2 regions of the Mesorhizobium sp. C399B genome follow, and region 1 is predicted to be linked to the other one. Evidence: predicted binding sites of a transcription regulator. Region 1 holds the regulator's gene; the other holds the start of a gene.
What was found. The regulator HrcA, encoded in region 1, represses chaperone genes, less so after heat shock. The targets are predictions, from matches to a motif close to GTTAGCACTCNCNNNNNGNGAGTGCTAAC.
Positions count from the first base shown of each region.

Region 2: NLY36_RS26080 (co-chaperone GroES) is a predicted target of HrcA. The motif match lies at 4,535-4,563, and genes of this name have one in related genera.

Region 1 is NZ_CP100472.1:3,253,794-3,260,814, forward strand. It holds gene rsmI (16S rRNA (cytidine(1402)-2'-O)-methyltransferase) at 1-270, opposite strand, end outside; gene NLY36_RS15605 (hypothetical protein) at 444-629, shown strand; partial or broken gene NLY36_RS15610 (EamA family transporter) at 709-843, opposite strand; gene NLY36_RS15615 (low molecular weight protein tyrosine phosphatase family protein) at 1,035-1,358, opposite strand; gene NLY36_RS15620 (hypothetical protein) at 1,362-1,730, opposite strand; gene hemW (radical SAM family heme chaperone HemW) at 1,802-2,959, opposite strand; gene rdgB (RdgB/HAM1 family non-canonical purine NTP pyrophosphatase) at 2,959-3,606, opposite strand; gene NLY36_RS15635 (VOC family protein) at 3,606-4,016, opposite strand; gene rph (ribonuclease PH) at 4,207-4,923, opposite strand; gene hrcA (heat-inducible transcriptional repressor HrcA) at 5,079-6,164, shown strand; gene NLY36_RS15650 (hypothetical protein) at 6,201-6,401, shown strand; gene NLY36_RS15655 (PQQ-dependent sugar dehydrogenase) at 6,511-7,021, shown strand, end outside.
Region 2 is NZ_CP100472.1:5,502,225-5,509,245, forward strand. It holds gene NLY36_RS26055 (transglycosylase domain-containing protein) at 1-146, opposite strand, end outside; gene NLY36_RS26060 (hypothetical protein) at 400-570, shown strand; gene NLY36_RS26065 (trimethylamine methyltransferase family protein) at 560-2,113, shown strand; gene NLY36_RS26070 (hypothetical protein) at 2,126-2,290, opposite strand; gene groL (chaperonin GroEL) at 2,427-4,055, opposite strand; gene NLY36_RS26080 (co-chaperone GroES) at 4,120-4,482, opposite strand; gene NLY36_RS26085 (hypothetical protein) at 4,731-5,003, shown strand; gene NLY36_RS26090 (DUF1488 family protein) at 5,000-5,266, shown strand; gene NLY36_RS26095 (hypothetical protein) at 5,309-5,500, opposite strand; gene NLY36_RS26100 (hypothetical protein) at 5,508-5,717, opposite strand; gene NLY36_RS26105 (DUF3168 domain-containing protein) at 5,935-6,342, shown strand; gene NLY36_RS26110 (ester cyclase) at 6,349-6,735, opposite strand; gene NLY36_RS26115 (hypothetical protein) at 7,015-7,021, shown strand, end outside.

The DNA of each region.
Region 1 (7,021 bases):
TGCCGCGATCAGCTTCGGTCCGGCCTCGCCGGCATTGTGTTCATGATAGGCCGTGGTGCGGCGGCGGATGCCGTAGCGGTCGAGCAGCACGCGCGAGACGCGGGTGTCCTCGCAGGCGACGACGTCGGCGGCCGCCAGCGTTTCCAGCGCGCGCAGCGTGATGTCGGAGAGGTTGCCGATCGGCGTCGCCACCAGATACAGCGCCGGCGCCAGCGGCCGGACCGCGATCTCGGTCTGCCCGATCACATAGCTGCGCTTCTCGCCGGTCACCGGGGTCTCTCCATTTCGCCCTGTTTGGCACGGCGCGCGCCGGGTTGCAAAACTCCCGAACGTCGAGCCAAACCTGACGCCGATGTAACCCGGCGGCCATGTCTTTGCCACAGTGGGGAACGAAAGCGTGGCTGGCGGATTGAATACCTGAGTCTCTTGAGGAGGAGGACAGGATGGACAGCCTGGAATTGCAGGACGTTTTCGAGCCCTATTATGCCGAGCGCAAGCGCTTCACTGCGCGAAAGGGCAAGCGTGCGCTCGCCGAAAGCGACACCGGCCTGGCCAGTCGGGCGGCCACCGCCTTGCCGACGAATGTCAGGCTTTCGGACAACAAACCGGACAGCACGACGGAGCACTGACCGTACGATGCCCAATCGTTTCGATATCTTCATCACCCGTCTTGAAACGAAGAGCGCCCGCGAAGGCGCGCCGCCGCATCCGATGAACGACCAGAACAGCGTCCGCCGGGACAAGAGCGACGCCAAGCCGGCCCGGACCGGAGAGGCGCATGCCGAGAAACACCGCGGCAAGCGCCGCTTCAAGCACGACGCTTAGTTTGTCGATCGGTGCAACATCGTCATCCTAGGGCGAAGCAAGGAGCGAAGTGACGCGGCGCAGACCCTATGATCCATTCCGTGACCTCTGCCGAAGGATGCAGCGGCGCAGAATTCTGAACCGCTGCAGCGCCTTAACCTCGCGGCATGAATCCTCGGGTGAAGTCCGAGGATGGCGAACGCGGGCGTGGAACGCCCCAACCACATCAGTCAGCCCAGGTATCGCGTCACCCTCACCTCCAGCAATCGCACCAACTCCGGATCCATGAATCCGTAATCATCCGGGATGTCGAGGCAGATGACGCGGGCCTTCTTCAGGCTCTCCTTGAATTTCTTCTGCAGCTTGGTGCGGTGCGCCTTTTCCATCACGAAGACGATGTCGGCCCAGGCGACCAGCTCATGCGTCAGCGGCGTGTCTGCATCGTGATTGGTGCCGGCCGACTCGACCTCGATATCCCTACGTTTGGAGAACACCTGCTCGGCGGTCGGGCTGCGCAAGCGGTTCTGGCTGCAGACGAACAGGACGTTCTTCACCGACTACTCATCCCAGATCTTACGCAGATTTTTGCTGAGAGGGATGTACTGATCAAATGTGAGTCCATTCAGATCAAACTCGAGCAACTCATCCTTGGCGATTCCGCGAAGCTTATTTCCAATATATGTTATGAAACTGAGGACAACGCTGAATTCGCTCAAGTGGGTCAATTTTAGTTTCGATGTGACCGTTGCGTTCCTGATGAAAATCGCCTGAGCCTCAAAGAGGTCGTCTTGCTCTGGAGATCTCAAGATTTCGGTCAATCCAAACTCGAACACATCATCCGTGTTCAATGTCATCAAGGTCTCGTGGATCAGGAACGTCATCGCAGGAGTCACCTCGGATGCGGCGCTGGCACGCCAGCGGTTCAACAAGTCGACTTTCTAACATCCTTGCTCAAGCCGATAAATCGTCCAACAGCCCGGCCATTTGCCCTGTGGGCTCACCGCGCCAAATCCGCCACCACGGCATCGAGCACGATCATGCCGGCTGGCGTGGCGCGTAGCCTGGCATTGCCGATCGGCGCCACCAGCCCCTCATCCTGCAGCACGGTCAGCCGGGCGCTCGACAGGCCGCGCCCGGAAAACGCCTCGTAGCGGGAAAGGTCGATGCCTTCGGCCAACCTCAGCCCCATCAGCAGGAACTCGTCGGCCTCTTCGGAGCGCGTCAGGATCTCGCCGCCGGTGACGCCATGGCCCCTGGCCTCCACCAGATTGGCCCAGGTCTCCGGCATCCGCTCGGCGATCGTCACGGTGCGGTGGCCGTTCTCGATAAAGCGGCCATGCGCGCCCGGTCCGACGCCGACATATTCGCCATAGCGCCAATAGGTCAGATTGTGCCGGCTCTCGGCGCCCGGCCTGGCGTGGTTGGAAATCTCATAGGCCGGCAGGCCATGCGCCGCGGTGACCTCCTGAGTCAGCGCATAGAGATCGGCGGCCCGGTCATTGTCGGGAACGGTAAACTTGTGCGCCGCATGCAGCGCATGGAACGGCGTGCCTTCCTCGATGGTCAGCTGGTAGAGCGACAGATGGTCGGCGGCATGGCCGATCGCCTGTTCGAGCTCCGCCTGCCATTCGTCCAGCGTCTGGCGGGGGCGGGCGTAGATCAGGTCGAAGGAGAGTCTTGGGAATATGTCCCGTGCCAGCCCGATGGCATGCAGCGCCTCGTCGACATTGTGCAGTCGGCCGAGAAAGCGCAGATCCTTGTCGTTCAGCGCCTGCACGCCGAGCGAGACGCGGTTGACGCCGGCGGCTCGGTAGCCGCGAAAGCGCTCGGCCTCGACCGAGGATGGATTGGCCTCCAGCGTCACCTCGATGCCGTCGGGCACCGTCCAGTTCTTCGCCACGGCGTCCAGCACCGCCGCCACCGTCTGCGGCTGCATCAGCGACGGTGTGCCGCCGCCGAGAAAGATGCTGGTCACCTCGCGCGCCCCGGTCCGCTCGCGCATCGTCTTCAGCTCGGTCTCGAAGGCGCGGGCAAAGCGCTCCTGGTCGACCGGCTGGTGACGGACATGGCTGTTGAAGTCGCAATACGGGCATTTGGCCGCGCAGAACGGCCAGTGGATGTAGACGCCGAAGCCCGGGCTGCGGTCCAGCGACATTAAGCTGAGCCTAACCTGGCGCGGGCGAATTTCTGGAAGGCGCGGGCGCGGTGCGACAGCGACGTCGGCTGACCGGGCTTCCAGCCGTGTTTTTCCTCAGCGCTCATCTCGCCGAACGTCTTTTCGAAACCGTCGGGCAAAAACACCGGGTCGTAGCCGAAGCCGAGTTCGCCGCGCGGCGGCCACACCAGCGTTCCCTCAGCCTCGCCGCGATAATATTCAGCCTCGCCATTGGGGAAGGCCAGGCAGATGACGGCGACGAACCGCCCCTTGCGCTGCGCTGGCTCGGCGGCGCCGACCTCCTGCAAGGCCACTTCGGTGCGCTGCATGGCCATGCCGAAGTCGCGGCTGCCATCGGGAGCTTCGGCCCAATTGGCGGTGTAGACGCCGGGAGCGCCGTCGAGCGCGTCGACGCACAGGCCCGAATCGTCCGACAGCGCCGGCAGGCCGGTCGCCTTAGCCGCGGCGAAGGCCTTGATGTAGGCGTTTTCCTCGAAGGTGGTGCCGGTCTCCTCCGGTTCCGGCAGGCCGTAGTCCTTGGCCGACTTCGCCTCGAAGCCGAACGGACCCATCAAGTCGGCGAATTCGCGCAGCTTGCCTTCATTGTGGCTGGCAACGACGATCTTCTTTCCATCGAGAGAATGCATCAAAGGCCCCAGATCCTTGGCTCGGCGAATTCGATCGAATTGCCCGAGGGGTCGCGTATGTAGATCGAGCGCCCGCCCTGCGGCCATTCGAATTCGCTTTCGATGGCGATGTTTTTCGCCTCAAGTTGCGCCTTCCACTGTGCGAGTTCATCCGCACTTGCGGCAAAGCAGAGATGGCCCTCGCCGACCGTGCCATGTGGCGGCACTTTCAGCCGCGCATCGGGCGCCGGCGGGATTTTGGTGGCTTCGGCGTTGAAGACCAGCAGCACGCCCGGGCCGCAGCGGAAGAAGAGATGGCGGCCGTCGACCTTGCCGAGGAGAGGGAGGCCGAGGACGTTGGAGTAGAAGGCTTCGGCAGCGGCGAGATCCGTGACGTAAAGCGCTGACTCAAGAATAGCGGAGGGTTGCATCAGGCACCCCCCTCTGCCCTGCCGGGCATCTCCCCCGCAAGGGGGGAGATTGGCAGTTCCGCTTTCGGCGTCTCAACGTTGATGGTTGGCGAAAACGGTAGCGACCTCTGATCTCCCCCCTTGCGGGGGAGATGGCCGGCAGGCCAGAGGGGGGTGTGAAGGATCGCCGACGTCATCACGTTAAATTCAATCAGGCCACAGCCATCTGCTGCAAGCTCACCAGCCGCTGAATGCCCTTCTTTGCCAGGCCCATCAGCTCCGCGAACTGCCCTTCCGAGAACGGCTCGCCCTCGGCGGTGCCCTGGATCTCGACGATGCCGCCCTTGCCGGTCATGACGAAATTGGCGTCGGTGCCGGCAGATGAATCCTCGATATAGTCGAGGTCGATGACCGGCTGGCCGTCATGGATGCCGCAGGAAATTGCCGCGACATGGTCCTTCAGTACCTTGGCAACACTGGCCATCTGCCGCGCTTCCATCCAGCGCAGGCAATCGTAGAGCGCCACCCAGCCGCCGGTGATCGAGGCCGTGCGGGTGCCGCCATCGGCCTGGATGACGTCGCAGTCGACGGTGATCTGCTGTTCGCCCAGTGCCTGCAGGTCGACAACGGCGCGCAAGGAGCGGCCGATCAGCCGCTGGATTTCCAGCGTGCGGCCGCCTTGCTTGCCGGCCGAGGCTTCACGGCGCATGCGCTCGCCGGTCGAACGCGGCAGCATGCCGTATTCCGCCGTCACCCAGCCCTTGCCGGAATTGCGCATCCAGCCTGGCACCTTTTCCTCCAGGCTTGCCGTGCACAACACATGCGTGTCGCCGAATTTCACCAGGCACGAGCCTTCGGCGTGTTTGGAGACGCCGCGCTCGAACGAGATGGCGCGCATTTCGTCGGCTTGGCGTTTGGAAGGGCGCATCGAGGCCTCTTTCTGTTCTTTTACGGTTGCGTCGGCGGCTTGTAGACGCATGCAGCCCATGGCGCAAAGGAAAAGGCCGGGCGATCTGGCACAGACGCCGGGTTGCGCGGGGGCGATGGAAGTCTATATCCTTGAGCCGGAGGTTTTTGGCTCGAATGACCAAGGCAGTCACCGAACCCAGTCTGCTGGCGCCCGCGCTGCAATCGCTCGACATGCGTTCGCGCGACATTTTCCGGCGCATCGTCGAATCCTATCTGAAGGACGGTGAGCCTGTGGGATCGCGCAGCCTGTCGCGCATCCTGCCGTCGTCGCTGTCGCCGGCCACCATCCGCAACGTGATGAGCGACCTCGAGCATCTCGGCCTGATCTATGCCCCGCACATCTCGGCCGGGCGCCTGCCGACCCAGACCGGCCTGCGCTTCTTCGTCGATGCCTTCATGGAGCTTGGCGATCTCTCCGACGAGGAACGCCGGGTCATCGAGGCGCAGGTGCGCGCCTCCGGCTCGGGCGCGACGCTGGAACACATGCTGACCGAGGCCAGCCAGATGCTGTCGGGCATGTCGCGCGGCGCCGGCCTGGTGCTCGCCACCAAGAACGAGGTGGCGCTGAAGCACATCGAGTTCATCCAGCTCGAGCCGACCAAGGCGCTGGCGGTGATGGTGTCGCAGAATGGCGATGTCGAGAACCGCGTCGTCGACCTGCCGGCCGGCATCACCGTCTCGCAGCTGCACGAGGCCTCCAACTTCCTCAACGCCCATATCAGGGGCCGCACGCTCGCCGAGGCGCGCATCGAGATCGCCCGCATCAAGGACGAGACCAGGGCAGCGCTGGACACGCTGTCGCAGGATCTGGTCGAGAAAGGCCTGGCGGTGTGGGCCGGCGCCGATAGCGGCCTGCCGGCGCGCCTTATCGTGCGCGGCCGCGCCAATTTGCTCGAAAACGTCACCGCCCAGGCCGATATCGAATTGCTGCGCCACCTGTTCGAGGATCTGGAGACGCAGGACGGGCTGATCCAGCTGCTCGACCTCGCCGAGGACGGCCCCGGCGTGCGGATCTTCATCGGCTCGGAAAACAAGCTGTTCTCGCTCTCCGGCTCGTCGCTGGTCGTGGCGCCTTACCGCGACAAGGACGCCCGCGTCGTCGGCGCGCTCGGCGTCATCGGCCCGACCAGGCTGAATTATGCCCGCATCGTGCCTATGGTCGACTACACTGCGCAATTGATTACCCGGATGTTAAGATAATTCGAAAGCCGGGATCACCGTAAAGGAGGGCGCAGAATGGCGCTTGAATCGTTCAAGGCCCAGATCAGCATGCTGCTCGAAGAAATGGTCAACCAGCCGGAGGACGAGCACGAAATCCAGGAGCAGCTGCGCGAAAAACTGCGCGAAATGCGCGCCATGGGCTTGCCGCTGCCGGAAGATCTCGTCGCATTGGAAAAGCGTCTCGACGACGATCTCGACGTCGAAGAGGAAAGTTGAGCGGTTCTCTCGTCGAATCTGCGCGCGCGCACGCTTCTCTTTTGCGGCGGCCGCACAATATCTCCCTTGTGCATGACGCGCCGACCGGCGCGAGTTCGAGGAGAACAGCATGATCCGGATTGCCGGCTTGGCAGGCCTTGCCCTGCTTCTGGCCACCAGCGCCTTCGCCCAGGAGGCCGATCAACCGCTGCTGACCGGCAAAGACGCTTTCGGCGACTGGACGGCCGACAAGCCAGGTGTGCGCCGGCTGATCAAGCCGGATGATCTGCAAAAGCCCAACATCACCGAATCCGCCTCCAACAGCGCCGGCCTTGGCGATCGGCCCGAGGGCGCGAAGCCCGTCCTGCCGCCTGGGTTTTCGGCCGAACTGGTTGCTTCCGGCATTTCCAATCCGCGGGTCGTGCGCGTGGCGCCGAACGGCGACCTGTTCGTCGCCGACAGTGACGCCAACCAGATCCGCGTCTATCGGCTGGCCAAGGGTAGCGCGAAGCCGGCCGAAGAGGGCATTTTTGCCGACAATCTCAACCAGCCCTATGGCATCGCCTTCTACCCGCCTGGCGACAAGCCGCAATGGGTCTACGTCGCCAACAACGACAGCGTGGTCCGCTACGCCTATCGCG
Region 2 (7,021 bases), 2.2 Mb from region 1:
CGCGAAAAAATGGTTGCCGATTCCCAGAACTGGCCGGCCTTGAAGCCGATTTCGTAGAGCGAGGAATCGATCCACGCGTCCACCGCCAGCAATGCGGCGGCGATCGGACCTCTTCGTCTTGGACGTCGTTCTAAAGGACTGGCCATTCCCGAAACTCACCCAACCCACCTGAGAACCGCAAGCGGGCAATTTCAGGGCGGGCATACCCGGCCAAGACTATTCATCCATTTCAGCCCGGCTCACAAGGGCAGCCAGGCCACACCGCACGGTTTGTTGAGCGCCGCCCGGATCGTGACGCTGGAGGTCGACGCCGTCGATGCCGACGCCAGTGGCTTCGAGCCAGTCTAGCACAAGGGCCGGCGCGTCGGCTTCGTCGCCTCAGCCGGCTATGGCTACACAATAGGCAAAAGCGTCGCGCTGACGTTGCTGGGCGACGAATTCGCCGGGGAGGGGACCGCGCTTCGGTGCACATTGTCGGCGTCGAGCGGCCGGCGCGAATTATTCCGGCCTTCCCATACGACCCCGAGGGCAGGCGATGCGGCAATGAGGAGTTTTGGCCATGGTCGATGACATCATAAGGGAGACCAGGCGCGAGCGCCGGCGCGGGCACACCGGTGAGGCCGGCAGCGGGCCAAGCCGCCACCCGAACTATCGCTCGCTCAAGAACCCGTTCCTGCCGCAGCCGGTGTTTTCGGACGACCAGGTCGCGGCCATCCACGGCACGGCGTTGCGCGTGCTGGAAGAGCTCGGCATCAAGGTGCTGCTGCCGGAGGCACGGGCGATCTACGCCAAAGCCGGTGCGCTGGTCGACGAGGACAGCCGGATGGTGCGCATCGGCCGCGATATTGTCACTGCGGCACTGGCCTCGGCGCCGAAATCCATCCGGGCGCTGGCGGGCAACCGTAGCCGCGATCTCATGCTGGAGCTCGGCTCGATGACGTTCCTCGCCGGAGCCGGGGCGCCCAACGTCACCGATCTCGAACGCGGACGGCGTCCGGGCACGCTCGCCGCTTTCGAAGAACTGACCAAGCTTGTTCAGAATTTCGACGTGCTGCATATGCTCGGCCCCTGGATCGAGCCTCAGGATGTCGACAACCGTTTGCGCCACTATGCCGTCAACCGTGCGCAGCTGACCCTGTCGGACAAGTTTCCCTTCGTCTTCGCCCGTGGCACGCCGCAGGTCGAGGACGGGTTCGAGATGATCCGGTTGGCGCGCGGCCTCTCGCAGGACGAGTTCCTGGCCGGCGTCCATTGCTATACCGTCATCAACACCAATTCGCCGCGCCAGCTCGATATCCCGATGGCGCAAGGCATCATCGACTTCGCCAAGGCCGGCCAGGTGTCCATCATCACGCCCTTCTGCCTGGCCGGCGCCATGGCGCCGATCACCGTCGCCGGCGCATTGACGCTGCAGCATGCCGAGGCGCTGGCTGGTCTCGCGCTGGCGCAGATGGTGCGGCCGGGCGCACCGGTGGTTTACGGATCCTTCTCCTCCAATGTCGACATGAAGTCCGGCGCACCGGCCTTCGGCACGCCCGAGCACGTCAAGGCGACGCTGGGCGCCGGTCAGTTGGCCCGCTTCACCGGCCTGCCTTGGCGGTCCGGCGGCGGCAGTGCGGCCAACATTTCCGATGTGCAGGCGGCGCACGAGACGCAGTTCGCGCTGTGGGGCTCGGTGCTTGCCGGCGCCACCGTCTGCATCCATGCCGCGGGCTGGCTGGAGGGTGGCCTCAGCGTCTCCTACGAGAAGCTGATCACCGATATCGAGGCATTGCAGACGGTTGCCGAACTCTGTGCTACGACCCCCGGCGACAAGGATTCGATCGGCTTCGAGGCGATCGCCGAAGTCCAGCCGGGCGGGCATTTCTTCGCCGCCGGCCACACCATGACGCGCTACCGCACCGCCTTCTACGAGCCGCTGGTCGCCGACTGGTCGAATTTCGGCAGCTGGACGCAGTCCGGTTCGAAGTCGGCCACCGAGCGCGCCACCGGCATCTGGAAGCGGACGCTGGCCGACTTCCAGCCGCCGGCGTCGGCCGTTGCCACATCCGATGTGCTCGACGAGTTCATTGCCCGCCGCACCGAAGAGGGCGGAGCGTTGCCGATGTCGTGAGGTTGGCAGCCGTCACATCGGCCGCTTGTCGCCGGTCTTCGACGGCTCGCGGCGAATCGGCCCGGCATCGGCCTGCCTGTGCTTGTCGGCGGCAATCCGGCGGATGCGATCGAAGCGGCTCTCCTCCGCCGGCTTGGTCGCGGATACAGCGTTTGGCTTCGGGGCAAATGTGATCATCTGTCGATCTCCCTGTCGTTGCTGACTGGTCTTGACTGACTGACGGAAATTCCTGGCTCGCCGGGGAAATGTCCCCGGCAGCCTGTTCTGATTTATGCCCGCCCAGATTCCCAGGCGGGCAATTTTCGGGCGATGGTCAGTAGCCGCCCATGCCGCCACCGCCGCCCGCAGGCGCCGCATCCTTGGCCGGAACGTCGGTGATCATCGCTTCGGCGGTGATCAGAAGCGCTGCAATCGAGCCGGCATCCTGCAGTGCGGTGCGCACCACTTTCGCCGGATCGACGATGCCCGCCTTGATCATGTCGACATAGACCTCGTTCTGGGCATCAAAGCCCTGATTGTGGTCCTTGCTGTCGGACAGCCTGCCGACGACGATCGAGCCTTCGACACCGGAATTCTCGGCGATCTGGCGGATCGGCGCTTCGAGTGCCCTGAGCACGATCGAAATGCCTGCCGTCACATCGTCATTGGCGCCAGTCAGCCCGGCCAGCGCCGATCTGGCGCGCAGAAGCGCCACGCCACCGCCGGGCACGATGCCTTCTTCCACCGCCGCGCGCGTCGCATTCAGCGCGTCGTCGATGCGGTCCTTCTTTTCCTTCACTTCAGACTCGGTGACGCCGCCGACGCGGATCACGGCGACGCCGCCGGCGAGCTTGGCCAGCCGCTCCTGCAACTTCTCCTTGTCGTAGTCGGACGTGGTCTCCTCGATCTGGCCCTTGATCTGCGCGATGCGCGCCTGGATGGTCGCCTTGGTGCCGGCGCCGTCGATGATCGTGGTGGTGTCCTTCTCGATCAGTACGCGCTTGGCGCGGCCAAGCATCTCGATGGTGACGTTTTCGAGCTTGATGCCGAGATCCTCGGAAATCATCTGGCCCGATGTCAGCACGGCGATGTCTTCCAGCATCGCCTTGCGGCGATCGCCGAAGCCCGGCGCCTTGACGGCCGCGACCTTGAGGCCGCCGCGCAGCTTGTTGACGACCAGCGTCGCCAGTGCTTCGCCTTCGACGTCTTCCGAGATGATCAGCAACGGCCTGCCGCTCTGCACCACTGCTTCGAGGATCGGCAGCATCGCCTGCAGATTGCCGAGCTTCTTCTCGTGGATGAGCACGTAAGGCTCTTCCAGTTCGACGCGCATCTTGTCGGCATTGGTGACGAAATAGGGTGAGAGATAGCCGCGGTCGAACTGCATGCCTTCGACGACGTCGAGTTCGGTGTCGGCGGTCTTGGCCTCCTCGACGGTGATGACGCCGTCATTGCCGACCTTGTCCATCGCCTTGGCGATCATGGCGCCGACGCTGGCATCGCCATTGGCGGCGATGGTGCCGACCTGCGCGATCTCGGCCGACGACTTGACCTTCTTGGCCTTCGCCTTGATGTCCTTGACCACGGCGGCGACAGCCTGGTCGATGCCACGCTTGAGGTCCATCGGGTTCATGCCCGCGGCAACCAGCTTGGCGCCTTCGCGCAGGATCGATGCGGCCAGCACCGTGGCGGTGGTGGTGCCGTCACCGGCGAGGTCGTTGGTCTTCGAAGCCACTTCGCGCACCATCTGCGCGCCCATGTTCTCGAACTTGTCGGCAAGCTCGATTTCCTTGGCCACCGTCACACCGTCCTTGGTGATGCGCGGCGCGCCATAGGCCTTGTCGATGATGACGTTGCGGCCCTTGGGGCCGAGCGTGACCTTCACCGCATTGGTGAGGATCTCGACGCCGCGCAGCATGCGGTCGCGCGCGTCGGTGGCGAATTTGATTTCCTTGGCAGACATTTTTTTCAATCCCGTTGGTGTGGTGAAGCAAGCGGCTCGCCGGAGCCTGGCAAAGCCAGGCCGGTCAGGCGGCCTTCTTGGCTTTGACGCTTTTCTCGGTGACGACCGTCCCGCTCTTGCCGATAGCGGCCGTCTCGCTCTTGTCGATGACGCCCATAATGTCGGCTTCCTTCATGATCAGCAGGTCCTCGCCGTCGATCTTGACCTCGGTGCCCGACCATTTGCCGAACAGGATGAAGTCGCCGGCCTTGACGTCGAGCGGGACAAGCGCGCCGTTTTCGTCGCGTGCGCCCGGCCCAACGGCGATGACTTCGCCTTCCTGCGGCTTTTCCTTGGCATTGTCGGGAATGATGATGCCGCCCTTGGATTTGACATCGCCTTCGGCGCGCCGGATGACGACGCGGTCGTGGAGTGGCCGAAACTTCATGAGAACTTCTTTCTGGGGCCGGCATAGGCGACCGCGCCGTTCTTATAGGCGTGTTGGCACTCGATAGATAGGAGTGCCAAAAATTATTCGTGGCCAAAATTAAATATTAAAAAGTATTATGATGTCTGCAGGGTTCGAAACGTCGCGAGGCGCCTAGATATTTCGAAAAATTGAATTTCGAGGCCAAAGCGACTATTTATATCGTAAGTTCGATTTCACAATTTCAGGCACGAGGAGAGATTTAGGCGATGGCCGAAGGCAATCAGAGCATCATGGAAAAAGCTGAAGCCCGCTTCATGGACAAGCAGAAGAAGACGGCCGAGCGCAACAAGGCAACCTCCGACTACATGTCCGAAGCGAGGGCCAGGGAGATCAAGACGGCAAGGCTCAGGGAATTGCGCCTGGCCAAGGAAGAGGCCGACCGCGTCGCGGAAGCCTTGAACCCGACACCGAAGAAGAAGCGGGCGACAGTGGCGACAGTCAAGAAAGCCGCCGCCGCGCCGAAGGGGGGCACGTCATGAGCCTGACATTCCCCAATCCAAGTCGCTTCTATGACGAGGCCGGCAAGCGCATCCGCTTTGTCGGCCATGACGGCATGTTCCAGATTTCCTTCTCCGTCGCAGCCGATGCCCTCTCGAAGGTGCCATCAGGGACGGCGACCGCGGAAGCCACCTATCTGGCGGCCTTCGACACCGCGTCCAGCTCCATCCATGACATTGCCAGCAAGGCCTACGCCCGCACCCGCAAGAGCATTTATGTGCTCACAGCCGCGGATTTCGGCTAGCGCGCGTTCGTCTTGCATCAGGGCGGCTGAGATCAGCGTGCGTCAGGACTTGCGGTCGGCTTTTGCCCGCCGCTTGACGTCCCGGCTGTTCAGGCGGTCGGCCATCGCTTCCGCATCCCGCAAATTCATGGCCACCATTACCTGTTGCTTAAGCTCGACAGGCTGGCCGGTGAAGATGTCGAAGATAGTCCAGCTCTCGGGCTCGTCCATGCGCAACGCGTAGCGGTTTGCCATATCGGCATCAGGCCCTTGACATGAAAAATGCCGCCGCCAGGATCAGGATTGTCCAGGCCACCACCGACAGCTTCAAGGCCAGGCCGCCATGCATTGAAAGTATCTCGCGCATGCGCAGGGCCACGGTGCTCTTCGACAGGGCGGGTGCTGCCGCAATCGCGACCGGGGGCTTGACGCCGAGCTTTCCAAAAGCCGGCAGCAGCGGTGGCGTTCGCATGAAATGACCTCGAATTGCCGGAGAAAACAGGGCTCCTCATAACACCCTTCTTGAAACTCCCCGCATGCCAAATAGAACCCGGTCCGTGAAAGGGCCATGCCGCCCGATTCGCCGCCTTCCATCAGGCGGATCGTCATCTGGCGAAATCCGTGCAACGCGGTTAGGTTGCGCGCGAAACTGAGGTTGTTCAAAGCGTGACAGGCGAACGGAGACGACGATGACGGCGCCCGGCGATTTGCTGCAAGCCTTGTTCATGAGATTGAAGAGCGATGCCTCGCTGACGGCGCTGCTCGGCGGCGCCGGGTTGCGCGAGCAGGCGGCCGACAGTGCCGCCTTCCCTTATGTGACCTATGGCAGGACCAGCGCATTCGATCTGGACACCGGCGCCGACAATGATGACGACCAGCTCATCACGCTGCATGTCTGGTCGAAGGCGCAAGGCGAGGCCGAGACGCGTCTGATCATGGACAGCATCCGGGCGCGCCTTGACGGCGCCGCTTTCGCCACCGGCTCGCGCGACCAGACCCGCCTGTCCCTGGAGTTCGCCGAGGCCCGCTACGACGAGGACCTGGCGCTCTACCACGGGGTGCTGCGGATACGCGCTCTCACCGAGCAAAGTGATTGAAGCAACCTAGATTTGCGCCTGAATCTCGGCCTTGTCGATGACTGACCACACCTCGCGGATGCGACCCTCTCCGAATTCGTAGAAAACATTCTCAGCGAACGACACGCGCTTGCCGTTCACCGGCAGGCCGAACAGCACGCCCTTGGGATGACAGTCGAAATGCAGGCGCGCCGCCACGCGCGGCGGCTGGCAGACCAGCAGTTCGATGTTGAAGCGGAGGTCGGGAATCGCCTCGAAATCGCCTTCGAGCATACGGCGATAACCCGACAGGCCGAGCATTTCGCCATTGTGCTGCACCTCGTCGCCGACAAAGTCTCCAAGTTTCGCCCAGTCCTGGGCATTCAGGCAAGCGATATAGCCCCGGTAAAGGTCGGCAAGGTCTTTATCCGTCATGGCGCCCTCCGATGATTTGGCGTTTCCCGCGCTATTTAGGGCGGCCTTCAGAATGGTCTCGCCTTGACCTGTTCCCAATCTGGCTGCGAATTGAGAACCTGCGCGCAAAAACCATAGCCGCGCAGCCGGTTTTCCGGTTATGAATCCATTGCCCGGTCTGAGGGACTGGGCGGTAGGATCGCATTCATTCGTTGCGCGCGCAGGGGGTATTGCGGGGATGGATTTTCACCCGTTCACCGTTCATTTCACGTTCAGCACAGTTGCGTTACAACGCCGACCATGAAAA